Regions from separate parts of the Lysinibacillus sp. G4S2 genome, predicted to be linked through region 1. Evidence: predicted binding sites of a transcription regulator. Region 1 holds the regulator's gene; each other region holds the start of a gene.

Region 1 (6,875 bases):
TGTCTCATTTTACAATTGTTTTCCCCATGTCAATCTACAAAAATTGCTTTTATCATTTACTTTTCGGAAGAAATAAATAGTGTTAGATTCTCATGTTTTAATTCGATAGGTTCAAAAATCCTTTCGATAATAATAGTATAATCCATATTATTACAAAAATAAAACAATTCCCCGAAATAAGGGAATTGTTATCTAAATTTAAGGAATATGGGATTTGAACAAAATGTATAATAATTTCTAATCCTAATAAAGTTTTTCCAAAATACGAATGTCCATCTGTTTTCATCTTTTACACATTTAGCTCATTTACAACATTGATAAGCGAGTCAGAAGAGGAAGAAACAAGCGTAGCTCCTTGTGACAGCTCAGTTATTAAATTGGAGATGGCTGAAATATCTTGTGATGTATTAACATATTGCTGTTGAATCCCTGCAACGGCTTCAGCAATATCATTAAATGATGTTGATAAACTTTGTTGTGTATTTACACTATGTTGAATCTTTTGGTCAACGTTAATAACGGAATTCGACATTGTTGTAATATTACTTTCCGTTTCTTTAATGAGATGGGAAACGTTTTGCACAGCATTTTTGGTTTCTTCAGCAAGCTTACGGACCTCATCTGCAACAACAGCAAAGCCCTTCCCATGCTCACCGGCACGAGCTGCCTCAATAGAAGCATTTAGTGCTAATAAATTTGTTTGATCTGCAATACCAGTTACAAGTCCAACAATTTCTGAAATCTTCTGAGAGGAAGTACGTAGCTGGTTCATTGTTATCTCAAGACTGTTCACACTTTGTAAAATGACTTGTATTAAATCGTTCTGCTCTTGTAGCTGCTGTTGCCCTCGTCTAGATTTATCCTGCGTATCTGCAACGAAGCTTAAACCTTGTTTAGTAGCTACTGCTATATCATCTGTTTGAGAGGAGATGACTAGTAACGAAGCTGCTGTCTCCTCACTAATTGAGTTTAGCTCCTCTGCAGTTTTTTGAATGGTAGTAACAAGAGAGTGCTTTGTTTCAGCAGCTTCTGTACGAATGCGTTCTTCTTCTTTTTCATACGCCTCTATGACAAGCTGTTGCTCGAAGTTAATAATTTTGCAGAAGGCATTAATGGCACGAATTGCATCATTCTTAGAAATGTCTAACTCATTGACAAAGTTTGTAAAAGTTGAAGTTAATGACTGGAATGAAGCGATATACCACTTTGACTGTAGACCAATGCGAACATGGGTCTCGGCAATTGCCTTTCGTTCGTTGATATAAGAGTCATTAATATTGCTTTCAAAAATATCACTTAAATGTTTATGTAAAGTAACCTTTAAACGGTTAATATGTGAAGTTCTATTAATAATATTAACTAATTCCGGACTTAAACTAATCGCTGTATAAAATTGTTCTACCATTTTAGGAATTAGATCCTTAGCTAAAGGTTGTAGTTGTTTAATAATGGTTAAATCCTCAGTCGATAAATCTAATAATTGCAATTGTTTTTGTAATCTAGGGTGATTAGAAACATCTAAACGCACATTGTTCTGAAATGCCTCAGGTGTTAACGTTATTGAGTAGCTAGCATTGCTGTTTTTTGTAAACCAACTCATTGTTGTTTGCTCCATTCTTTATAAATGCAAAATAAATATATCAATAAAGGCCCTTTGTAAAAATTGTAAAGTTTGTTAACGTCCTAAATATATTGTATTTTATCATTTTACTATTTTTTGTTGGTTATTTGGTTAAAAATTTCGTTTATTTCTAAAATTTTTTATAATAATGACAGACGATTGTCGATTAAACGCCATGAAATATACTTTTTTAAAGAGAATGAGCAAATTGAATTCTAAATAGGAAACATGTAAAATACGAACTGTTTAGCTTTATCTTCAAGATCCTACCTCTGAAGGTGAAGAATTAATGCTGATGTGGTCTCTTTTCAGTGGATGTTCAAACACCTACTGAATGAAGATAAAGACTTCGGACGCAATTAAGCCAAGGCGAAATTGATAAAAATCGTACGTGGAAAAAATAGGTTTAAGGAGGGGGATTGCATGGAGAAAAAACGTTTTAAATTTGTTATTCCAGTCATGGTAATTGTAGCAATTGGCTCAGTTTATATGTTAAGAAAATACTATGCTGAAGTACCAAATTTAGATCAATTACTAATTACAATTTGTGCAACATTATTTTCAGGGGTACTCGCATACTTTTTATTTCCACAGCAGAGTGAAAATAAAATTGATGATCGTGGGCCGTCCAAGCAAAAATAAGGTTATTAGCAAGAATCTGCTGCTTCTTCAGAGTGAAAACTGAAGGGACTCGCAGATTCTTTGCTTTTATGTAACCTGTGAAATGATGTAAATACTACTGGTCTTGAAAAGCCTAAGTTTTAAATAATTTGAACCAGCCTTTCATTTTAAAAATGACGAGCATAAATAGTGCAATTAAAATCATCAAAATAAGCACGATAAAGTAGCTATATCGACCATGAAGTTCAGGCATATTATCAAAGTTCATACCATAAACACCAGCTATAAATGTTAACGGAATGAAAATGGTAGATACAATAGTTAATGTCATCATAATGCCATTCATACGGCTAGAGCTCATCGCCATATAGCTATCACGCATATCAGCTGTAAGTTCACGATTGGATTCTACCATTTCTGTAAGCTTTAGCAGATGATCGTAAATATCGCCAAAGTAAGCTCGTTCAGACTTTTTTAGTGAAAAACGATAAGAATTAAGTATCCGATATAATAAATCACGCATCGGTAATATTGTGCGACGCAAATGAAGCAAATCACTGCGGAATTCGAACACAATTTTCATGGCATTGGGGTTATTTTGATAGGTAAGCTCGTCTTCAAGTACATTTAAATGATCCTCGATTTTATAGACAAGTGGAAAATAGCTATCAACGATTTTATCGATTACCTGATACGTTAAATATACTGTGCCTCGTTCCCAATTCTTTGGCTGTTTTTCTAGCATCTTTTGTACTCGATCTATTTCAGGTGCTACGTTTTTATGGAATGTAACAATAAATTTATTAGAAACAAAAATATTTACTTCCTCAGCTATTAATTCTTCGTTAACCCTTTGAATAACAAAGAAATGGAAATCATCATAAAAATCGAGTTTTGGCCGCTGTAAACGCATTAAGCAATCTTCTATAGCAAGTGGATGGAAGTGGAAGAATGTATCTAACAGTAGTTCTTCATCATCGGTCGGACAATTAAAATCGACCCAGTACCATTCAAATTCGTTTTTGTGTATATCCTCAAGTGGAAAGTCCTTTATAACCTGTTGGTTTTTTGTAATTCCAATTGTACGTATCACAGCATTCACCTCACTTCTGTTGACTCTATCCTAACAGGTATGTTTGTCTTTACAACAAATAGCGCCTTAAATTTTATCTCGTACTAACGGGCAATAATTTATCTGTACCGAAAGCGAAGCGTCAGGCACAAGACTCCCACCTAAAAATTAAGGTGGGAATTTAACAAGTCCGACTGGTGAAGACTAATCATCAGTGATGGATGGAGAAAGCCCCATGATTAAAGTTTCACATTATTCGCCTTCTTTATAGCATATCCAACCGCCAAATAAAGTAGTGGCAAAGAATCTAGATGATCTTGTAAAGCCTGCCTGCTGTAATAGTGATAAAATGTCCTCTTCACGCATAAATGAAAGAGAACGTATGGATTTCTCCATTTCTGCTACCTCTGATGGTGATAGCTTTGTATGCTGTAGCCAATATGCACGCCACAAATCAAATTGTAACTCCGTTTCTAAAGAACCTAGTTGCCCGTATTTTGAGACGAGCACAAATGGTGCACCAGGTTTTAAATTATTTGCTATTTCCTTTAATGTTGCAAGTTTTTCTTGATGATCATTGATAAAATGAAGTACTAAAATACAGCTAGCAGCATCAAATTTCACTGAAGGCAGTAAAGTATCTAGTATAGTGCCTTGATGTAAAGACATATTATTAGGTAGAGGTTTTAAACGTTCTTCAGCAATTTGTAGCATTGCTGAAGAAGGATCTATGCCAACAAATGACCAATGAGCCCTTTTCTCAGCGAGCTGTAAAATTTCATTGCCGCTTCCTGAACCAACGATTAAAAAATCAGCTTTCTCGGGTAATGTAGATTGATAAAAGGTTTGTGTTAAACGCAGCATCGCATCATAACTAGGTAGCGTACGGCGAATGCCTTTTTCATATTCGTTTGCAAGTGTGTTATTAAATTCCATTGAGTATCACATGCCTTTCAAAAATTTTATATATATCCAATTAAAATGTTGAAACTATCTAGGGTATAAATCCGTAAATAAAGTACATAAAACAAAATAAAATGATAAGGAAGGATTGATATAAATGGAAACAAAATGGTCTAAGGTAATCATACACGCAAGTGCGTTTTTCGCGCCATGGATAGTACCAATTATATTTTTCTTAATTAGTTCTGATGAAGAAATAAAAGCAATCTCCGTCCAAGCATTGCTGTTCCAAATTATAATGTGGGTTTTAATTGCAATTTCAAGTATTTTAAGCTTTTTACTAATTGGTATTCCGTTCTTAATTATCTTCGGAATTATGTTATTCGTTGTCCCAATTATCGGTATTGTGAAGGCTTTATCTGATATGCCTTGGCGTTATCCAATTGTTGGTCGTTGGGTATAATTTTTATAGACGCAAGTATATGCTAGTGGCATATGCTTGCGTTTTTTTCATTGATGATAAGGGTAAATTATAGGTATGAGCGGGGCTTTCGACATTTCAGTGTGCGAAATAATTGCAATTATTTTCAAGCGTTTTGTATAATATACTCAAAGAAAGTCAAAGATAGTCAAAGTCAGTGGAGTAAGCGAGGTGTATTCCTAAAATGCGTAATATATCAGACATCATAGAAGGCTACTTAAAGCAAGTACTTGAATTAGGTGGAGAAGGGCATATTGAAATAAAACGTAGTGAAATTGCAGATAAATTTCAGTGCGTGCCCTCACAAATAAATTATGTAATTAATACAAGATTTACTGCCGAACGAGGTTACCTTGTTGAAAGCAAACGTGGTGGTGGTGGATACATTCGAATTTTACGTGTCCGTGCGAATTCACAAATTGATCTAATCGACGATGTCCTCAGGCAAATTGAAGGTGGGGCATCGCAAACAATGGCAGAAGATTTAGTTTATCGACTAATTGATGAGCAGGTAATTTCAAAGCGAGAAGCGAAAATAATGTTAGCGGCAGTTGATCGCTCAACTATAGATTTGCAACTCCCTTTACGGGATAACATTCGGTCAAGAATATTACGAGCGATGCTAACAACGATTAAATATGAACAGCAAAAATAAAAGAGGTGATGGAAATGATTTGCGAACATTGTAAGCAACGTAATGCAACAGTTACCGTAACACAAGTTCAAAGTGGTCAAAAGGTGGAGCATCATTATTGTGACGTCTGCGCCTCTCAGTTCCATCCATTTCATGCAGAATTTAAACAGGAGCCAGTATCAATACAACAGCTATTATCCAATTGGTTTGGCTCACCTTCGTGGCAGCAACAAAAAGTAGGTGAAAAACAGCAGGCGCAACCACAACCGCAAACCTGTCCACAATGTGGATTTACGTATAAACAGTTTTTAAAAGAAGGTAAATTTGGATGCCCTAGCTGCTATGACACCTTTAGCGAGCACTTACCGAAGCTCTTTAACCGTATCCAGGCTGGTCCTCAACATATAGGGAAAATGCCTGGTGCCAGGAGCAATGTTTATGTTATCAAAAAGCAAATTGAAGATATTCGTAAACGTATGAAGGTTGCTGTAGATGAAGAACATTTTGAAGAGGCAGCCAAGCTTCGTGATGAAGCCAAGGAACTTGAGAAGCAGCTACAATTTGAAGGCGGTGATGTGTCGTGATGATTGAATCGTTTTTAGAACGTGCAACACCAATATGGATGAGTGTAGAGGACGATTATTCAGATATTGTCATTAGTACACGCATCCGTCTTGCTCGAAATTTAGATGGTTATCGCTTTCCATTAGCTTTTACAGAGAATGAGGCATTACAGGTGGAGCAGGCAGTTACACATGCAATAAAGGATAGTACGAAACTTCAAGAAAATTACTCTTATTTTGCTATTAAGGATTTAACATCTTTACAGCGTCAAATACTTGTTGAAAAACATTTAATTAGTCCTCAGCTTGCAAAAAAAGAGCTAGTGGGTTCCATACTTTTATCTGATGACGAATCAACTAGCATTATGGTGAACGAAGAAGACCATTTACGCATTCAATGTATGGCGGCCAGTTTTCAACTTCAAAAAGCATATGAACAGGCCAATAAAATTGATCGTATCTTAGAGAAAGCATTGCCTTTTGCATTTCGAGATACATTTGGTTATTTAACAAGCTGTCCAACAAATATTGGTACTGGTTTGCGAGCATCTGTCATGATGCACCTACCAGCCCTTACACTCACAGGTCAGATGAATCAAATCATTAATGCAATGACACGATTAGGAATGACAGTGAGGGGAATATATGGAGAAGGTAGTGAAAATTTAGGTAATGTTTACCAAGTGTCGAATCAGATTACACTAGGAAAAACAGAGGATGATATTTTAGCGGACATTCAAAGTGTCGCTGAAAAAATAATTCAGAAAGAACGGCATGCAAGAGGTAAGTTAATGGAAAAAGCAGAGCTTGCCCTAGAAGACCGCGTATACCGTGCTTTAGGTACCTTAACACATGCTCGAATTTTAACGAGTGAGGAAGCGGCTACTTGCCTATCAAATGTTCGTTTAGGGGTTGATTTACAGCTAATTAAAGGTATTAAAGCGACGACTTTAAACGAATGTGTTGTCAGTATGCAACCT
Region 2 (6,875 bases), 800 kb from region 1:
TTTTCAGGTATGAATGTCATGCGTAATCACGTATTGTTCTTTAGCTAGTAAGTGAGGTAAGATAAAACTAATAAAATGAACGGTAGTAAAGGGGAGTTTTGAGAATGACCGAGAGAAGAGTCCATGTAAAATTAAAATTAGGACTACAAGCTAGACAAGCAGCGCTATTTGTACAAGAAGCAAATCGTTTTAGCGCAGATATCTTTCTTGAGAAAGACGAGAAAAAAGTAAATGCTAAATCCATTATGGGTGTTATGAGCTTAGCCATCGCAAAAGGAACAGAGGTTGTTCTAAGCAGTGATGGTAACGACGCTGAGCAAGCGGTTACAGCATTGGCAGCACTAATCGAAGAAGAAGATTAAAAAACATATAATGCAAAGAGACTGTCCAAGACGTAAAACTTACATCTTGGGCAGTTTTTTTGCTCTTCCACATTGAAAAAACAGGTCCCATCCTATTTGTACAATCTAAAATGAAGGTCAATGCTATGCCACTTCAATCGTCGAGGTGATGGATAGAAAGGGAAAAGTTGCGGATAGAAAGTTAAAGCGACGGGTAGAACAATCGAAGCGAAGGAAAGAAAAGGCCGGAGAAGGCAAGGCGAAGGAGGCAAAGTGAAGGAAAGAAAAGGCCGCGGCGGATAGAAGAGTCGAAATGATGGATAGAAAGGGAAAAAACGTGGATAGAATGGCCAAAAACGTGGATAGAATGGCCAAAAACGTGGATAGAAAGACCAAAATCGTGGATAGAAAAGCCGAAAACGTGGATAGAAAAGCCGAAGTGCCGGATAGAAGGGCCAAAGCGAGGGAAAGAAAAGGCCGCGGCGGATAGAAGAGCCGAAATGATGGATAGAAAGGCCAAAAACGTGGATAGAAGGGCCAAAAACGTGGATAGAAAAGCCGAAATGCCGGATAGAAGGGCCAAAGTGAAGGAAAGAAAAGGTCGCGGCGGATAGAAGAGCCGAAATCGTGGATAGAAAGGGAAAAAACGTGGATAGAAGGGCCAAAAACGTGGATAGAAGGGCCGACGTGACGGATAGAAGGGCCAAAGCGAGGGAAAGAAAAGGCTCGAAGCGATGGAAAGAGCTAACAGAGTGACGGAAAGAAATCCAAGCGACGGAAAGAATCATCCAAGCGACGGATAGAACTATCGGAGCGACGGAAAGAGCCGCCAGAGCGACGGATAGAAATTAAAGTGACGGAAAGAACTATCCAAGCGACGGAAAGAATCATCCAAGCGACGGATAGAACTATCAAAGCGACGGAAAGAGCCGCCAGAGCGACGGATAGAAATTAAAGCGACGGAAAGAACTATCCAAGCGACGGAAAGAATCATCAAAGTGACGGATAGAACAATCGCAACGACGGAAAGAGCCGCCAGAGTGACGGATAGAAATCAAAGCGACGGATAGAAATTAAAGTGACGGAAAGAACTATCCAAGCGACGGAAAGCGCCGCCAGAACGACGGATAGACCTATCGCAACGACGGATAAAACATCCCAACATTATATGTAGAACCAAAAAAGACATCTCAGAAATAATAAATCTGAGATGTCCTTATTTTTATTTACGGTCGCTACGATCCATAATATGGTCGATTAAGCCGTATTCTTTTGCACGCTCAGCAGTCATGAAGTTATCGCGATCTGTATCTCTTGAAATAACTTCAAGCGGTTGACCCGTGCGTTCTGATAAAATACCATTTAATTTTTCACGTAAGAATAAAATACGTTTTGCAGCGATTTCGATTTCAGTTGCTTGACCTTGTGCTCCGCCAAGAGGTTGGTGAATCATTACTTCAGCATTCGGTAATGCGAAGCGTTTACCAGGTTCACCTGCAGCAAGTAGGAAAGCACCCATAGATGCTGCCATACCAATACAAATTGTTTGTACTTTCGGCTTGATGATTTGCATTGTGTCATAAATTGCCATACCAGCAGTGATAGATCCACCTGGTGAGTTAATGTAAAGAGAGATATCTTTATCTGGATCTTCTGCTTGTAGGAATAGAAGTTGAGCAACAATTGAGTTAGCAACATTGTCGTCAATTGCACTTCCTAATAGGATAATACGGTCTTTTAGTAGTCGTGAATAGATGTCATACGCACGTTCACCACGACTTGTTTGTTCAATAACTGTAGGAATTAAATTCATGTTAAATCCTCCTTAAAAAACTAAATTCGAATACTTTTGCTGAAAAACATCCGTTGTGTTTCAGCTGTATCCTTATCATACACATTATAGTCAGGGAAGGTCAAATATTAACCCTGTTAAAGTGAAATAAATTAAATAAAAAATGGATCGATACAAAAATCTGATCTTGCTTAAAAAGTATTGCGAAGTACGGGCGACGAAAAGGCTCAGGCAACGTCTGCCTAAAGCGTCCGGTCGTAGTCATGCGCGGTCAACTATATATTTTGGTGAAGAGCCTAAAAAAAATTAAAATCTTTTGCATTCTATAGTTGAATTATGAGCAATAGGTTTGTATAATTGATAAGGTCATAAGTTAAAGTACAGTACACTATTTTGCAGGTATGCTTCAAATGAGGATTATCTACATCATGCTTTTCATAAAGCCTAGAGTGAGTACTTTTTTTTTGTGGTCTTAATTGCCCTCGTGGTGTAATGGATAACACGTAAGATTCCGGTTCTTGCACTGGGGGTTCGATTCCCTCCGAGGGCGCCATTTTACTGATTAATTGATTTATTTTTATAGCTCATTCTCCTAATAAGTAGTTTAGCAGCCTGCTTAGTGGAGAAGAGGGGAAAATAATGGGAATACTATCTAGTTAGCATTATTCCCGTATGTGTTCCTTTCAAACCTTCAAAAAAGCAACAACTCCAAATTATTTTTTAGTGAACATACTGTACGTGAAGACTAGTGTACTAGTCGGAAAAAAGAATCCTATCTGAGGGGATTCTTTTTTTTTTGCCAAAAAACATCTACCTTGGGCATAGTTCTGATATGTATAAATATACATTTTAGGTTAGATTTCCGTTTATTAATGCCGTTTTCTGCTAAAAAACCCAAACGAAATAAATTTTTATGAAAAAATAATTACTTTTATACAGAATGTTATTGTCTAAAGAGAATAATGTCACTATAATTGACCTAATAGTCTAAAGTTTCCGAATTGACTAAAATATTAAGTGTGTTTCGGAAAACAATCGAATTAGGGGGAGTAGCTATGAAAAAAAGTTTATCTATGTTACTTGTGGTCGTCGCAGCATTTGCAATAGTTTTAGCAGGTTGTGGCGCAAAAGAAAAGACATCATCTGGTAGCGAGCCATCCGAAGGTGAAAGTGGTAAAAAAGTTTATAAGGTAGGAACAGAAGCTACTTTTGCACCATTCGAATCGCTTGATGATAAAGGTAATGTTGTAGGAATTGATGTCGATATTTTAAAGGCGATTGCTGATGAAATGGGATTTGAAGTGGAATGGCAAAATATTGGTTGGGAGCCTGTATTCCAAACAATTAAGAATGGTGAAACAGATATCGGTGCATCTGGGATAACTATTAATAAAAAGCGTAAAGAGTCATTTGACTTTACTGAGCCATATTATGAATCTCAATTAGTAATCGTTGTAAAGGAAGATTCAAAGATTAAATCTTTAGATGATTTAAAAGATAAAAAGATTTCGGTACAAATTAATGCTACTGGTCATGAAGCTGCTAAAAAGCTTCAAGGTGAATCAAGTACAAATATTATGGCATTTGAAACCCAACCAATTGCTATTCAAGAGATGCTAAATGGAAACGTAGACGCAACAATTGGTGATAATGCGGTAGTTTATGAATATATTAAGGCACATCCAAAAGAAAAGCTTAAAGTAGTTAAAGATGACGCATTTGAAAAAGAATATTATGGATTTATGGTTCAAAAAGGGAATAAAGAGCTGTTAAACCTATTAAATGAAGGTCTGAAAAAAATTAAAGAAAACGGTAAATTAAAAGAAATTACAGGAACAGAATTTAAGTAATAATAAATACATGATGCCACTAGTATAGTTATGCTAGCGGCTCATTTATTTTCATATAGCAAAATGTTATTGTAGCGAAAGCAAATCGGCAGCTACAGCTACAAATGTTCTCTGTTGCGAAAGCAAAGCGACAGCAACAAATGTTCTCTGTTGCGAAAGCAAAGCGACAGCAACAATTACGCCAATGCGAAATTGATTTTTGATGGAATTAAAAGGGGAAGTGGGGTTTTCGGATGGACATCTTTGACTTACGCTGGGACATAGTCTGGAACTACCGTGATATGTTTATACGTGGTATTGGTGTGACGCTAATTTTAACGCTCAGTGGTTATTTTGGCGGAATTCTTTTAGGGCTATTTTTAGGACTTGGAAAATTATCGACTAGAAAATGGATTTATTGGCCATGTAAACTGTACGTAGATTTATTTCGTGGGACACCGATGCTTGTACAAATTTTATTAATTCACTTAGCGGTGATACCGACTATTTTTGGACATTCATTAGGCTATATGGTGTCAGGGATTACGGCGCTTATTTTAAACTGTGCGGCATACAATGCAGAGATTTTCCGTGCGGGAATTCAAAGTATTGCTAAAGGACAAATGGAGGCAGCTCGTTCTCTTGGCTTAACACATAACCAAGCGATGCGAAAAGTCATTTTACCACAAGCTTTTAGACGAATGATTCCGCCGTTAGGTAATGAGTTTATTGCTTTATTAAAAGACTCATCTTTAGTAACCGTTATTGCGGCTCCAGATATTTTATATGCAAGTAAAGTAGTAGCAGGAGCGAGCTTCCGTTTCTGGGAACCATATATTGTTGCAGCAGTATTATATTTAATTTTAACGTATGGTGTAACAAAGATTGTAGCATTTATTGAAAAGCGATTTAGTAATAGCTATGTCCCTCGTAAGACAGAAGGGCGGGAAGCACGATGATTAAAATTGAAAATTTACACAAATATTTCGGCAAATTGGAAGTATTAAAAGGTATTGATTATGAAATTCAAGAAAAGGAAGTTGTTTGTGTAATTGGCCCTTCAGGTTCGGGGAAAAGTACATTTTTACGTTGCATTAATATGTTAGAAGAAGTAACAGATGGTGCCATTTATATCGAGAATGTGAAGATTAATGATCCGAAAACAAATATTAATGCGATACGAGCTGAAGTGGGTATGGTGTTTCAACAATTTAATTTATTCCCACACATGACAGTTATAGATAATGTGACGATGGCTCCGATGCAAATCCGTAAAATGGGTAGGGCAGAAGCGGAAGCACTTGGACATGAGTTGTTGAAAAAGGTCGGTCTTGATAGTAAGGCTTATAACTACCCTGAGCAGCTTTCTGGTGGTCAGCAGCAACGTGTTGCCATTGCTCGTGCTTTAGCGATGAAACCAAAGGCCATGTTATTTGATGAACCTACTTCGGCACTTGATCCCGAAATGGTAAAAGAGGTACTAGATGTTATGAAAAATCTAGCCGCTGAAGGAATGACGATGATTGTTGTGACACATGAAATGGGCTTTGCTCGTGAAGTTGGAGATCGTGTTGTCTTTATGGATGGTGGCTATATTGTTGAAGAGGGAACACCTAAGGAACTTTTTGGTAATCCTCAAAACGAACGAACGAAAGCATTTTTAGGGAAAGTTTTATAGTTCATTAAACAAGAGCAGTCTCTTTGTGATAGACATCACAGTAGAGACTGCTCTTGTTTTTATAATTAATGAAGGGGATTTGTTGTAGTGTCGTATGCACTAAGCATCGTTTGCATATCCTGTTGAGAATATTGTGGTACTTGATAGTAGCCGTGCATATTTTGGTAAATAGATAATTCGTATGCCATTTCGATGCAGTTGGGAATACTATCTGCAACAACGCGTCGAACTACAGGGTTTGTAGTTTCCGTTGCCGCTGCGGTCATACATTTTGCTGCCCCTTTTTGAGCCCCTAATAGGAAGCCAGAAATTGCTTCATCGTTGAGTTCACTTGCATTTTGCATCGGTTTTTTAGGCTGGCCAGGATTTAATCCAAATTTAAAATTATTGCCTGTCTCCATTTGATAGCGACCTGTAGGAACAGAAGGATCATGACCTGTTTTAAATGATTCCACAATAGTATTGTACATACCTAATGTGAAATTATATTGACGATCCAAAATGCTAAGTAATTCAGGGTCCTTAATATGTGGACGTAAAACAATGGATTGATTCATACCAGCAATGATTTCGCCAATTGTTTCATGCATGTCCATTAGTTCATGCCCACCATGATTTAGGCTTTGTTGTTGGTTGAATGATGATGTTTGGTTTGATGATTCGTTATGAAACGATTGTGACAAAAAAAGCGCCTCCTCAATATCATAGTTTGTTACAGTACTAAGTATGGCATTTTAGACAAATTTCATACGGCAATAAAGTATTTGCATATATGTAGAATAAAGATGTTTTTTACTGTTGGTATAGAAAAGAAGACGAAGGAGGTTGTAAATTGAAAAAAATATTTGGACCTATAGGGATTATCGTTATTATTCTTGTTGTATTGGCCTTACTATTTATTCCAAAATACAATAGCCTTGTAACAGCCGAAGAAAGTGTTGATTCAAAATGGGCTCAAGTCGAAAATCAGCTACAACGTCGCTATGATTTGATTCCGAATATAGTAGAATCTGTTAAAGGATACGCTAATCATGAGAAGGAAGTTATTACTAGCATTACAGAGGCACGTGCACAAATGGGGAGTGCACGTAGTCCAGAGGAACAGGCGGTAGCCAATGATGCATTGAACGGGGCACTTAGTCGATTGCTAGTAGTCGTTGAAAATTATCCAAATTTAAAGGCAGATGCGAATTTCCGTCAATTAATGGATGAATTAGCTGGAACAGAAAACCGCT
Region 3 (6,875 bases), 4.5 Mb from region 1:
ACATCATCATATTCTTTATTGTTCAATAGCACTCTTAGTGGAAGAAGTTCAATATTGTTTTCTTCGAAGTAAGATTTCGATAAATCACATCCACTATCAGTAAAAATCTTCATCATTTGTCCCCCTAATTTAACATTCTTTTAACTCTATATGAAAAGTTTTTAAATACGTATACATAGCAGGCAAACAAGTGTCGAGATTTCTCGTCACCTATGCTTCTCTAAATTAATTTCTAGTATTATAGATAAATAATCATATCGAGTTTTAGTATCGTTCAGGATTGATTGAGAGAACTTTATTCAGTAAGTACTCATTCGTGTTAAATGGTACTTCTGAATAAAGTTAAATCATAAAAATGGGAATATTAATTTGAACTTACTATTTAATTATGTTAATTTCAAGCGTTCAATGAGTATTTTAGCGATACCATCGTCATTATTGGTTGTGGTAATTTCATTGGCAATATTTTTTAAAGTAGGAATGCCATTTCCCATTGCAACACCAAGTCCTGCATATTCAATCATTTCTAAATCATTATCTTCATCACCGAATGCGATAATACGCTCTCGTGGGATACCTAAATCCTTTGCTACATGAGCGATTCCCACTGCTTTATTTAAGCCACGGCGAACAATCTCAATAATATGAAATGGTGCACCCCAGCGACGATGTTCAATGACCTCTGCATGAACAGCATGTAAATGATCACGAATAACCATTGAATTCATATCATTAGCTTGAATCAGTAAACTAGTTGGGTTGTCTAGTAAATGAGTATATAGATCCCCATGAGTAATTTTGGGATTCCCCATATTAAAAATATTTAATATCCGTTCATCCTCTGTATGCACGTAAATATCGTCCTTAACTTCCGCAATAATATTTTCGTACTCATAGCTATTAATGGAATCGACGACATCATGCACAACACTTAAATCTATTGGTGTGTGCATATGGTGCCAAGAAGCATTTTTTGGGTGATGCACATATGCTCCATTGAAATTTACAATGGGTGTTTTCAGGTCAAGCTCCTTGTAGTAAATATCACTCGCACGATAAGGGCGGCCTGTAGCAATCATCACTTGATGACCTTGTTCCTTTGCCTGCAATAATGTATTTTTAGTTTTTGTGGAAATTTGTTGTTGGTCTGTTAATAACGTACCATCTAAGTCTAAAACGATTAAATGTGGTTTCATAGCTCATTGCCCCTTTCCTATAGTTTGAATAGTATCTCTTTGTCATCCGTTCGTCAAAATTTTGTCACATTGGAAAAAGTTTGCTAACATAAAGATGAGACAGTAATAGGGAGTGACAAAGATGATTGTTGAGAAAGAAACGTGGGGAAATATTCCTTTATTACATATACATACTGAAAATATGAATGAAGAAACCCCGGTAGTAATTTTCATACATGGCTTTATGAGTGCAAAAGAACATAACTTACATTATGCATATCAATTAGTAGATAAAGGGGTGCGTGTCCTATTACCAGATGCAAAATTACATGGTGACCGTAGTGAAGGTCTAACTGAGATGCAATTGAGCTTACAGTTTTGGGATATTGTTTTAAATTCTATTCATGAAGTTGAACAATTATATAATGAATTAAAGAATAAACAATTATTAGTGAATGATAAAATTGGCATCGCTGGTACATCGATGGGTGGAATAGTGACGTCAGGCTGCTTAAAGCTTTATGATTGGATTAAAACAGCTGCAGTATGTATGGGTGCGCCAGGTTTTATTAAATTAGGTGAATATCAATTACAACAGTTCACTAATAACGGTGTTAATTGGCCAATGTCCGAAGAACAGGTACAGCAAACAAATGAACTGCTAGCTAAATATGATATTAGTCTAACACCAGAAAAATTTGCAGGACGACCTGTACTATTTTGGCATGGGGAATTAGATAAAACTGTACCTTTCAAAGATACGTATAAGTTTTATTTAACTTTATGCCAATACTATGAAACAAATCCGGAAGACTTAAAATTTTTGGCAAATAAAAAAGCAGGCCACGCAGTATCACGAGACGGTATGTTAGCAGCAACTGAATGGCTTGCACAGCATTTGGCATAATAAGATGCATCTGCTATGATTAAGTTAACACTGTGATGGAAGGAGAAATACAGATGGATCAAGATATGAAAGACAGCATGTTCGGTGCATTAGAAAATGTAATTGACCCTGAGCTTGGTATTGATATCGTCAACTTAGGTTTAGTATATGATGTAGATTTAGATGAAGAAGGTGTAGCAACGGTTACAATGACGCTAACATCTATGGGCTGCCCAATGGGACCTGTTATTGTTGATCAAGTGAATACAGCATTAGGTGAGCTTCCGGAGGTAAAAAGTACAAATGTTAATATTGTATGGAATCCACCGTGGTCAAAAGATAGAATGTCTCGCTACGCAAAAATGGCATTAGGTGTACGATAAGTCCGCTTAGAGCACATGAAAGAGGCTGGGACAAAACTGGTCAAAACCTTAAAAAGCGTGAGAAATCAATTGTAGAAACGTTGATTTCTCGCGCTTTTCTGATGTTATCGGCGGTTTTCTTGATGATATCAGCGGTTGTAGGCATTTTATCAGCGGTTTTCTCGAATTTATCAGCGATTGTCGGCGTTTTATCAGCGGTATCACGAAGTTATCAGCGATTGTAGGGGTTTTATCAGCGATATCACGAAATTATCAGCGATATCACGAAGTTAACCTCAATTGTCAGCATTTTATCAGCGATTTTCTCGAAGTTATCAGCGATATCACGAAGTTATCAGCGATTGTAGGCATTTTATCAACGATCGGTATTTTGGAGCATCGAGCCGCTACGCTTTCGCACATGAAAAACATTGTTGCCGCTACCACTACGCTTTCGCCCAGAAACACATCTTGTTGCTGTCGCTACGTTAGCACTACGCTTTCGCCCAGAAACCCCATTGTTGCTACCGCTACGCTTTCGCACAGAAACACATCTTGCTGAAGTTTCGTTTTATCACAATAAATTAGAGTGACATGTCAGAAGATATATACTTAGTGAAGCGGCTCATCGAACGCCCCCAGGAAGCTCTGCTCTGCGCGAAAGCGAGGCGTCAGCTACAAAGCGCCCAGCCGGAACGGAAATCAACCCCTCATTTTGCCAATGAGCCATGCTTTAACGGCATAGTTTTTCTAAAACATAAAATCCCCGCTTATAACGGTAAGCGGGGATTAGCGTATTAATCGATACGACATATTTGTAACGGACAATTCTCACAGGCGATTTCATCCTTTAAAAATTGTAAATCGTGAATGGTTATATAACTCTTTTCGAAGGAAATAATATTGTGTTTCTTTAAATCATTAAGCATGCGATTGATCATTTCTCTACTCGTCGCACATAAATTAGCAAATTCAGTATTTGTTAATGGGAAATCAATAAAAACGTTGCCATTTTCTAAAGGCTTACCATAAGTGTTCGTAAGACGGATGAGCGTTGAAAATAAAGCGCCTTTTTTACCGTTTAAAACTAGATCACGCAAACGACTTTGATGCTTTAAATTTTCTGTTTGCAACCACTTCATATATTCCACCATTAAATTAGGTTGTTCTACTAATAAAAGTTCCAATGATTTAAGGCTTAGAACATATAAACTAGAGGGTTCTAATACTTTAGCAGTCATGGAATGATACGTAAAGTTACAAAATAATGAGCCTTCACCAATCATACTATCTGGACCACAAATTCGAATTGTTAGTTCCTTCCCGTTCTCAGTTTCCTGACTAATCGAGATAGCTCCTGTTTTTATATAGTATATTTCTTTCGCACGTTCGCCTTCTAAAAAAATTTTACTATCCTTATTCACTTTAATAAAAACACCGTGCTTTTGAAAAAGATCGTGAAATTGCTCTTGCATATTATCCATTAAAACCATATGTCCAACACATCTCTTTCTTTTTGTAATAAGTGGCTGTTTATTACAAAAGGATGGTGAATAATTTCGATACTAAATCTAAGAAACATGCTTTTATTATAGCGTAACTTTTCAGGTAGAAGTGAAGGAATTTTAGAGCTTATTCTTTGCTAAGGTTTGTCGTTTGTTGTAAAATAAAGTTAGTCAGAAAAGGTCAAACATTTTTCATTAAACAGAATGGCAAACGGGATTCCGCTAACATTATTCAAAAGGAGTGCTAAATATGCAATTTCAACAAACAGATAATAAAAAACCATTGGAGCAATTTGGACGTAATTTGATTGAAGAAGTGAAAAACGGCAAAATGGACCCGGTTATCGGTCGTGACGAAGAAATTCGTAATGTTATTCGTATTTTAACGCGTAAAACGAAAAATAACCCTGTCTTAATAGGTGAGCCAGGTGTTGGTAAAACAGCAATCGTAGAAGGGTTAGCTCAACGTATTGTCAAAGGTGATGTACCTGAGGGATTAAAAGATTGCGTATTGTACGAGCTTGATATGAGTGCTTTAATAGCGGGTGCTAGTTATCGAGGTCAATTTGAAGAACGCTTAAAAGGTGTACTTAAAGAAGTGAAGGAATCTGAAGGGCGTATCATTTTATTTATTGATGAAATTCATACAATAGTTGGTGCAGGTAAAACGGATGGGGCAATGGATGCTGGGAATATGTTAAAGCCAATGCTTGCACGAGGAGAGTTACATTGTATCGGTGCTACAACATTAGATGAATACCGTATGTATATTGAAAAAGACCCTGCTTTAGAGCGTCGTTTTCAACAAGTACTTGTACGTGAACCATCTATTGAAGATACAGTTTCCATTTTACGTGGCTTAAAAGAGCGCTTTGAGTTACATCATGCGGTACGTATTCATGACCGAGCAATTGTAGCGGCAGCAGAGCTTTCGAATCGCTATATTACAGAGCGCTTCTTGCCGGATAAAGCCATTGATTTAATAGATGAAGCATGTGCAATGATTCGAACAGAAATTGATTCCATGCCACAGGAATTGGATGCAGTAAAGCGCCGTATTATGCAGCTTGAAATTGAGGAACAAGCACTGCGTAAGGAAAAGGACGAGGCAAGTAAAAAGCGTCTAGAGCAACTACGTGAGGAATTAACAAAGCTAAAAGAATCCTCTGAGGGCATGCTTAAACAATGGGAAACTGAAAAAGCAGCGTTACATGCCATTCAGAAAAAACGTGAAACGCTTGATAAATACCGCCATGACTTAGATGAAGCAGAAAGTAAATATGATTTAAATAAAGCAGCTGAACTACGTCATGGGAAAATGCCTACACTTGAAAAGGAAATTCAAGAGATGGAAAAACAATTAGAGAATGGTACGGAATCACGTATTTTACGCGAAGAGGTAACAGCTGATGAAATCGCGTCTATTGTTTCACGATGGACAGGAATACCGGTGACAAAATTAGTAGAAGGTGAGCGCGAAAAATTATTGCGTTTAAAAGATACATTACATGAACGTGTTATCGGTCAGGACAATGCCGTACAGCTTGTCACAGAAGCGGTATGGCGTGCGCGGGCTGGTATCAAAGATCCACATCGACCAATTGGTAGCTTTTTATTCTTAGGACCAACTGGTGTTGGTAAAACAGAGCTTGCGAAGGCACTAGCTGCACAGCTGTTTGATTCTGAGGATCATTTTATTCGTATTGATATGAGTGAATATATGGAGAAACATAGCGTATCACGTCTTGTAGGGGCGCCTCCAGGTTATATTGGCTATGAGGAAGGTGGACAATTAACAGAAGCTGTTCGCCGTAATCCATATTCAGTTGTATTACTAGATGAAATTGAAAAGGCGCACCCAGATGTCGCGAATATTTTACTGCAAATTTTAGATGATGGACGCATTACTGATAGTCAAGGTCGTATGGTCAACTTTACGAACACAGTAGTCATTTTAACTTCTAACATTGGTTCAAACTATTTGATGGAAGCAAAAGAGGACGATGGAGCAGTTGAGGATTTAGTGATGGCTGCACTGCGACAGCACTTTAAACCAGAGTTGTTAAATCGTATGGACGACATTATTATGTTCCACGCACTATCTGATAAGCACTTTACAGCGATTGCTTGGAAATATGTCGAACAGCTTGTCAAACGAGTTGCAGAGCAAGATATTACTTTACAAGTAGAACAAGATGTAATTGATTGGGTTGTAGAACAAGGTGCGGATGCTCAGTTTGGCGCAAGACCACTAAAACGCTTCGTGCAGCGTTATATTGAAACGGCAGTTGCAAAAGAATTGCTACGTGGTGAAGTATTACCGGGAGAAACATTGCACATTAGAATACACGATGGCCAATGTATTGTTGAAAAATAACATGAAAAAACCTGTTTCGCACGATGTGGAACAGGTCTTTCTTGTTTAAATTAATGATGGTCTGCAGCTTCTGGAGTTGGCTCGTTTGGAATAATTGCACCAATAACGAAAATAAGAATTGAGAATACAACTGATACGATTGCACCCGTTTGGAATTCAAATGGTACGCCAAGTACAGAGCTTACTACGTAGTTTAACATTGAAACTAGTAGGAATGACCATATGAACGTTACGATATATTGCATTAATTTCACCTCAACCGAACTTTTTATCATAAAGTTTTACTACATATTCATTATCATATCATAACATAAATCGAAAAAAAAAGAACCTTTTCCGTGAAACATGGCGAATTTGTCACAACGATAACCTTACTACTTTTTTAATTTAATGCAATTCGAAACCGTAGCAAATACTGAAGGCAGGAGAGTGTCGTAGCCGCTCGATACGTGGTCGAGAAGAATAGGGCAAAAAGCATTAATTTTATTTCGGCTTGCACCTGTTCTTCATTATGAGTTTGAAGAGTTATTTTAGATAATTGTGGTTTTTTATTATGTCTTAAGCGATGGT

The links. The regulator CtsR, encoded in region 1, represses protease genes until heat stress. The targets are predictions, from matches to a motif close to ATGGTCAATAAAGGTCAAACA.
Region 2: clpP (ATP-dependent Clp endopeptidase proteolytic subunit ClpP) is a predicted target of CtsR. The motif match lies at 2,241-2,261, and genes of this name have one in related genera.
Region 3: QUF91_RS04590 (ATP-dependent Clp protease ATP-binding subunit) is a predicted target of CtsR. The motif match lies at 4,096-4,116, and genes of this name have one in related genera.

What each region holds. Positions count from the first base shown of each region.
Region 1 is NZ_JAUCFJ010000002.1:5,345,483-5,352,357, reverse strand. It holds gene QUF91_RS28370 (methyl-accepting chemotaxis protein) at 290-793, opposite strand; partial or broken gene QUF91_RS28365 (protoglobin domain-containing protein) at 1,055-1,600, opposite strand; gene QUF91_RS27315 (hypothetical protein) at 2,045-2,263, shown strand; gene corA (magnesium/cobalt transporter CorA) at 2,376-3,335, opposite strand; gene QUF91_RS27305 (class I SAM-dependent methyltransferase) at 3,567-4,250, opposite strand; gene QUF91_RS27300 (DUF4870 domain-containing protein) at 4,375-4,680, shown strand; gene QUF91_RS27295 (CtsR family transcriptional regulator) at 4,883-5,353, shown strand; gene QUF91_RS27290 (UvrB/UvrC motif-containing protein) at 5,368-5,916, shown strand; gene mcsB (protein-arginine kinase McsB) at 5,913-6,875, shown strand, end outside.
Region 2 is NZ_JAUCFJ010000002.1:4,545,093-4,551,967, reverse strand. It holds gene QUF91_RS23245 (HPr family phosphocarrier protein) at 105-362, shown strand; gene QUF91_RS23240 (hypothetical protein) at 655-831, shown strand; gene QUF91_RS23235 (hypothetical protein) at 1,086-1,256, opposite strand; gene QUF91_RS23230 (hypothetical protein) at 1,253-1,399, opposite strand; gene QUF91_RS23225 (hypothetical protein) at 1,396-1,521, opposite strand; gene clpP (ATP-dependent Clp endopeptidase proteolytic subunit ClpP) at 1,564-2,154, opposite strand; tRNA gene QUF91_RS23215 (tRNA-Arg) at 2,612-2,686, shown strand; gene QUF91_RS23210 (basic amino acid ABC transporter substrate-binding protein) at 3,189-3,983, shown strand; gene QUF91_RS23205 (amino acid ABC transporter permease) at 4,217-4,921, shown strand; gene QUF91_RS23200 (amino acid ABC transporter ATP-binding protein) at 4,918-5,640, shown strand; gene QUF91_RS23195 (spore coat protein) at 5,706-6,323, opposite strand; gene QUF91_RS23190 (LemA family protein) at 6,473-6,875, shown strand, end outside.
Region 3 is NZ_JAUCFJ010000002.1:889,309-896,183, forward strand. It holds gene QUF91_RS04555 (DegV family protein) at 1-113, opposite strand, end outside; gene QUF91_RS04560 (Cof-type HAD-IIB family hydrolase) at 387-1,196, opposite strand; gene QUF91_RS04565 (prolyl oligopeptidase family serine peptidase) at 1,318-2,082, shown strand; gene QUF91_RS04570 (metal-sulfur cluster assembly factor) at 2,136-2,444, shown strand; gene QUF91_RS04575 (hypothetical protein) at 2,800-2,967, opposite strand; gene QUF91_RS04580 (hypothetical protein) at 3,018-3,224, shown strand; gene QUF91_RS04585 (Crp/Fnr family transcriptional regulator) at 3,221-3,907, opposite strand; gene QUF91_RS04590 (ATP-dependent Clp protease ATP-binding subunit) at 4,179-6,305, shown strand; gene QUF91_RS04595 (YjzD family protein) at 6,356-6,550, opposite strand.